DNA from 2 places in the Sphingomonas sp. CCH15-F11 genome. Region 2 is predicted to be linked to the other one. Evidence: predicted binding sites of a transcription regulator. Region 2 holds the regulator's gene; the other holds the start of a gene.
What was found. Region 2 encodes LexA, which represses DNA repair genes until DNA is damaged. Its sites were predicted from a motif close to GTTCCNCNCTTGTTCT; they were not measured.

Region 1 (3,206 bases), on a different contig from region 2:
GATATCGGTCGGGGGCACCAGAAAGCCGGTGACGCCCTGCTGCACCAGATCGACCGCGCCGGTCGCGCGGGCGGCGACGACTGCGACGCCCGCCGCCATCGCTTCGGTCGTCACATTGCCGAAGGTTTCGGTGACGCTGGGCATGAAGAACACGTCCATGCCGGCAACCGCGCGGCCGAGATCGTCGCCCGACTGGAAGCCGGTGAAGATCGCCTCGGGCACCCGTTCGGTGAACCAGCCGCGTGCCGGGCCGTCGCCGATCACCAGCACCTTGTGCGGCACGCCGCGCCGTTTCAGCTCCGCGATCACGTCGGCGAAGATGCCCAGCCCCTTTTCGAGCACCAGCCGCCCGAGAAAGCTGACCGCAACGTCGTCGTCGCCGATGCCGAGCGATCGCCGCCACGCCGGATCGCGGCGGGCGGGATTGAAGCGCGCATGGTCGATGCCGCGCGACCAGATCGAGATCGGCGTCGTCACCCCCCAGCCGCGCAGCACTTCGCCCATGCTGGGGCTGGGCACCAGCACGCGATCGACGCGGTTGTAGAAGCGCTTCGACAGCCCGATCATCAGCGGCTCGAGCATGCCCAGGCGGTAATAGCGCGCATAGGTTTCGAACCGGGTGTGGAGCGAGGCGACCGTCGCGATGCCATTGCGCCGCGCCCAGCTGACCGCGCGGTGGCCGGTGATTTCGGGTGCGGCGACGTGGACGAGGTTGGGAGCAAAGGCGGCAAGGTCGCGCCTGACCCCGCCCGACAGGCCAAGCCCCAGGCGATATTCGTCGCGCCCGAGCGGCAGCGCGAGCGCGGGTACATCGACCAGGTCGCCGGTCGGCTCGAACGCGGGACGTGCGACCGTTGGCGAATAGACGCGCAGGGTGACGCCGGCATCGAGCAGGTGGCGCGCAAGCTTGTTCAGCGCCTGGTTCGCGCCGTCGCGGACATAGTTGTAGTTCCCGCTGAAGATCGCGACGCGGATGTCGGAGGGCTGCATCGGCGAGCGCATAGCCGTCGCCGCGCGGCTTGCCAACGGAACGCGCACAGGCGGTGCGGGTTGTCACGCCGTCAGCACGGGAGCGCGAAGATGGCGAACAGCTTCAAAAAGGGTCAGGCGGTGACGTGGCACTGGGGCAGCGGCACGGCGAAGGGCAAGGTGGCCGAACGCTTCGACCGCCGCGTCCAGCGCACGATCAAGGGCAGCAAGATCGCCAAGAACGGGACGAAGGACAATCCGGCCTATCTGGTCGAGCAGGAAGACGGGGGACGCGCGCTGAAGCGCGGGAGCGAGTTGAGCGCGGGGTGAGGTCTCAAAAAGGGTAATCGCGCGAAGGCGCGAAGGCGCGAAGGAAAGGTATTTTCACGCAGAGACGCGAAGGACGCAGAGCGGTTTCGCCGCGCAGCGGCTGTCCCTCTCCTGCAATCGGGGCGGGACGGGCCAACACGTCAATTCCCCTCCGCGTCCTCTGCGCCTCCGCGTGAAAACAGCTTCTTTGCGCCTTCGCGCCTTCGCGTGAACAAATCCCCGAGCGCCAACGAACCGAACGCCGCTTCGGCTATTCCCTTTTTGTTCCGCGCATCCTACACTCCTCGCATGGCGAAGCCCCGCAAGCGTTATGTCTGTCAGCAATGTGGTTCCGCGACGTCGCAATGGCAGGGCCAGTGCGCGGATTGCGGGGAGTGGAACACGCTGGTCGAGGATGCCGGCGCGGTGGTGACGCCGTTCCAGGCGCGACACAATCTGCAATCGGGCGGGCGGGCGATCCTGATGTCGGGGCTGGACACCGACGTGCCGCTGCCCGAGCGGATGGGCACCGGCATCGCCGAACTCGATCGCGCGCTGGGCGGGGGCTTTGTCGAGGGATCGGCGACCCTGATCGGCGGCGATCCCGGCATCGGCAAGTCGACCCTGCTGCTCCAGGCGGCGGCCAAGCTGGCGCTGGCGGGCAAGCGCGTCGCCTATGTTTCGGGCGAGGAAGCGGCCGACCAGGTGCGGCTGCGCGCACGGCGGCTGGGGCTTGGCAATGCGCCGGTGCAACTGGCGGCGGCGACGTCGGTGCGCGACATCCTGACCACCGTCGGCCAGGGGGCTGCGCCCGACCTGCTCATCATCGATTCGATCCAGACGATGCACAGCGACCTGATCGAAGGCGCGCCGGGCACGGTCAGCCAGGTGCGGGCGAGCGCGGGCGAGCTGATCCGCTTTGCCAAGGAACAGGGCACCGCGGTCGTGCTGGTCGGCCACGTGACCAAGGACGGCAGCATCGCGGGCCCGCGCGTGCTGGAGCATATGGTCGACACGGTGCTGGCGTTCGAAGGCGAGCGCAGCCACCAGTATCGCATCCTGCGCGCGGTCAAGAACCGCTTCGGCGGCACCGACGAGATCGGCGTGTTCGCGATGGACACCGGCGGGCTGGCGGAAGTCGGCAATCCGTCCAGCCTGTTCCTGACCAGCCGCGACGAGAGCGTCACCGGCGCGGTGGTCTTCCCCGCGCTGGAGGGCACGCGGCCGGTGCTGGTCGAGGTGCAGGCGCTGACCGTGCGGCTGGCGAGCGGGGCGACGCCGCGCCGCGCGGTGGTCGGCTGGGACAGCGGACGGCTGGCGATGGTGCTGGCGGTGCTGGAGGCACGCTGCGGCCTCAGTTTCTCGACCGCGGAGGTCTATCTGAACATCGCCGGCGGCTATCGCGTGCAGGACCCCGCCGCCGATCTCGCGGTCGCGGCCGCGCTCGTCTCGGCGCTCGCCGAGCGGCCGGTCGCCGCCGACATGATCGCGTTCGGCGAGATCGCGCTGTCGGGCGAGATCCGCCCGGTCGCGCACGGGGCGCTGCGCATGAAGGAAGCGACCAAATTGGGCTTTGGCCGTGCGCTGGCTCCGGCGAGCCAGCAGCGCGAGGGCACCGGCATCGAGCTGGCGGGGTTTCGCACGCTGCGCCAATTCGTTGACCATATGCTCGGACGCGGCTAGCCGTCGAACGCACGGCGGATCGTCCGCCGTTCCCGCATGACATGGATTTCTGCGCTCGCATGGACCTGACCGCGCTCGACATCATCGTGCTGATCGCAGTCGGGGGCGCGGCGGTGCTGGGCCTGTGGCGCGGCTTCGTCACCGAAGTCCTGTCGCTGATGGCGTGGATCTTCGTGGTGTTTGCGCTCAAGGTCGCGCACGCGCCGCTGACCGAACTGCTGGTCGGCGGGGTCGGCACCGCGTCG
Region 2 (3,206 bases):
CCGCGGCCGGGCGCTGGGCCGCCGCCCCGGTGCAGGCCGCGCGCACCCAGCCGGCGAGCGACCTGGCGATGATGGACGGTTATGCGTTGCGCTTCGCCGATCTGGGGGCACCGCTCCGGATCGTCGGGGAAAGCGCGGCCGGCGCGCCCTTCACGGGGCAGGTCCGCATCGGTCAGGCGGTGCGGATCTTCACCGGCGCGCCCGTGCCCGCCGGGGCGGACACGGTGCTGGTGCAGGAGGAGGCGCTGCGCGAGCGTGACCGGCTCAAGCTCAGCGGCGAAGGTCCGGCCGCGATCGGCGCGAACATCCGGCCGCGCGGGCTGGACTTCGTCGCGGGCGCGCCGCTGATCGCGGCGGGCGCGCCGTTGACCCCACCGTGTATCGCGCTGGCGGCGATCGCGGGTCACGCCAGCCTGCCCGTCCATCGCCGGCTGCGCGTCGCGATCGCGGCGACCGGCGATGAACTGGTGCGGCCCGGCGATCCGATCGGTCCGGCGCAGCTGCCCGAAAGCAACGGGGTGATGCTTGCCGCGATGCTGGCCAACCTGCCCGTCGACCTGATCGACCTCGGCATCCTGCCCGATGATCTCGATGCGCTGACCGCGGCGTTCGGCACGGTCGACGCCGACCTGCTCGTCACCAGCGGCGGCGCGTCGGTCGGCGACCATGACCTGGTCCGCCCGGCGCTGGCGGCGGCGGGTGTCACGCTCGATTTCTGGCGGATCGCGATGCGGCCGGGCAAGCCGTTGATGGCCGGCACGCGCGGCGCGATGGTGGCGATCGGCCTGCCCGGCAATCCGGTTTCCGCATTCGTCACCGCGACGCTGTTCGTCCTGCCGCTGATCCGGGCACGGCTGGGCGCGCGCGATCCGTTCCCGGCGATGACGACCGCGATGCTGGGGGTGGCCCTGCCTCCCAACGGCCCACGCGCGGACTATCGACGCGCAATGCGCGTCAACGGCATTGTGGTCGAGCCGGCGCGACAGGACAGCTCGATGCTCCACGCGCTCGCCGACGCGGACTGCCTGATCGTGCGCGCGCCCCACGCTCCGGCCGCTGCGCCCGGCGACTCGGTGGAAATCCTGCCGCTCGCGCCCGCTGGTGCTTGACAGCGTTCCCCGCGTTTCCTAAAAGTTCCGGGTCTGTTCCGACGGAGAACCCCGATGCTCACGCGCAAGCAGCATGAACTGATCTGTTTCATCTCGGATCGCCTCGCCGAAACCGGGGTGTCGCCGTCGTTCGAGGAGATGAAGGAGGCGCTCGACCTCAAGTCGAAGTCGGGCGTGCACCGGCTGATCAGTGCGCTGGAGGAACGCCATTTCATCCGCCGCCTGCCCAATCGCGCCCGCGCGCTCGAAGTGCTGCGGATGCCCGAGCGACCGGAAGCCAAGAAGGGCAAGGGCGCTGCCGCCACGGGTACCCCGCCGAGCCAGGCACCGCAGCGGCCAGCCCCCGCCAACGACGTGATCGAAATTCCCCTCCACGGCCGGATCGCGGCCGGCGTGCCGATCGAGGCGATGGAGGGGCAGCAGATGCTGCCGGTGCCCGCCGCGTTGCTGGGCGCGGGCGATCATTATGCGCTCGAAGTCGCGGGCGATTCGATGGTCGAGGCCGGCATCCTCGATGGCGACTATGCGCTGGTGCGTCGGACCGAGACCGCGCGCGACGGTGAGATCGTCGTGGCATTGATCGACGAGAACGAGGCCACGCTCAAATATTTCCGTCGCGAGGGCGCGATGATCCGGCTCGATCCGGCCAATCGCAGCTACGATCCGCAACGTTACCGTCCCGACCAGGTGCGCGTACAGGGGCGGCTTGCCGGGTTGCTGCGTCGCTACTGACCGGAAGAACGCCGAGAGCGTGAGGTCACGCGTGGCGGTTGCACCGTTGCAGGGTCGAGCCAGGGATGGCGATCGCCGGGCCGGCGCACCGTCGTCACCCGGCCTGCGCCGAACGCGATCGCGACCCCGCCGGTTCGCGCCAGTGTCGCGCGATCCAGCTTCAGCCAGCGCGGCGTGCAGCGACGCGGCAACCGCCGCTCGCTGACGATGATGTCGACATCGCGACACAGCCGAACGATTTCGGCGATGGGCACGAGATAGCTGCTGCGCGTCGCGGCGATCCGCCAGCGTCGTGCGCCTTCGCGATGCTCCACCACACACAGGTCGCGGTTGCATCGCGCGGCGGGATGGGTATCGAGCGCATCCGCCGCGCCGTCGACGCCGCTCGCCTCACCCAGGATCGAGCGGACATAGTCGCCCGATCGCGCGCGCAGCAGCGCCAGGCCGCCGTCATCCGTGCGCAGCGCCAGATGGCGGCCGTCGCCGGTCACGACCAGATCGGGCGGCGGCGTCCCCAGCGCCCATACCGCGCCGATCAACAGCGGCACGGCCCCCCAGCGTCGCCACCGCGTCCGCCACAGCATCAGCCACAACCCGCCGGCGATCATCGCGGCAAACGCCCCGGCGGGCATCGACGGCAGCGTCGCGATCGCGCCGGGCGCATTGGCGGTGGCGTGCGCGATCGCGAGCAACAGGTCGAGCGCGACGCCCGCGATCCACCAGAAGGGCGCGCCCAGGCCGATCGTGTCGGCGATCAACGCCATCGCCTCGACCGGCATGATGACGAACGTCGTCATCGGGATGGCGATGATATTGGCGAGCGCGCCGTACAGCCCGGACTTGTGGAAATGGAACAGTGCGATCGGCGTCAGCGCCGCCTCTACGGCCAACCCGGTCAGCAGCGTCGTGCCGAGCGCACGGACCAGCCGGCGCGCGCCGCTCTCCTCGCGCCGCGCGAACCAGCCCTGGACGCGCGGATGCTCGTGCAACGCGACGATCGCGGTGACGGCGGCGAAGCTGAGCTGGAAACTCGGGCCGACCAGCGTTTCGGGAAAGATGAGGAGCACGATCGTCGCGCCCGCCGCGATCAGCCGCAGCGTGATCGCCTCCCGCCCGATCGCCAAGGCGGCGAGCACCAGCAGGGCGGCGATGCACGACCGCACCGTCGGCACCTCCGCGCCCGTCAGCCAGGTATAGCCGATTGCCGCCAGCCCCGCCGCGCCCGCCGCCACGACCGGCAAGCGCACGCGCAACGCGAGCCACGGGCTGAGCGCGAGCAGGCGGAGCATGACGAGCATCGTCGCGCCCACCACCGCGGTCACGTGAAGGCCGCTGACGGACAGCAGGTGCGCCAGGCCCGACCGC

Region 1: a site for LexA is predicted at 1,552-1,567, ahead of radA (DNA repair protein RadA). Genes of this name have one in related genera too.

Annotation. Positions count from the first base shown of each region.
Region 1 covers NZ_LSKG01000170.1:13,400-16,605, reverse strand. Annotated here, with positions in the region: gene AX709_RS16980 (glycosyltransferase family 4 protein) at 1-990, opposite strand, end outside; gene AX709_RS16975 (DUF2945 domain-containing protein) at 1,081-1,299, shown strand; gene radA (DNA repair protein RadA) at 1,588-2,961, shown strand; gene AX709_RS16965 (CvpA family protein) at 3,021-3,206, shown strand, end outside.
Region 2 covers NZ_LSKG01000180.1:459-3,664, reverse strand. Annotated here, with positions in the region: gene AX709_RS17650 (molybdopterin molybdotransferase MoeA) at 1-1,109, shown strand, start outside; gene lexA (transcriptional repressor LexA) at 1,164-1,841, shown strand; partial or broken gene AX709_RS17640 (ComEC/Rec2 family competence protein) at 1,835-3,206, opposite strand, start outside.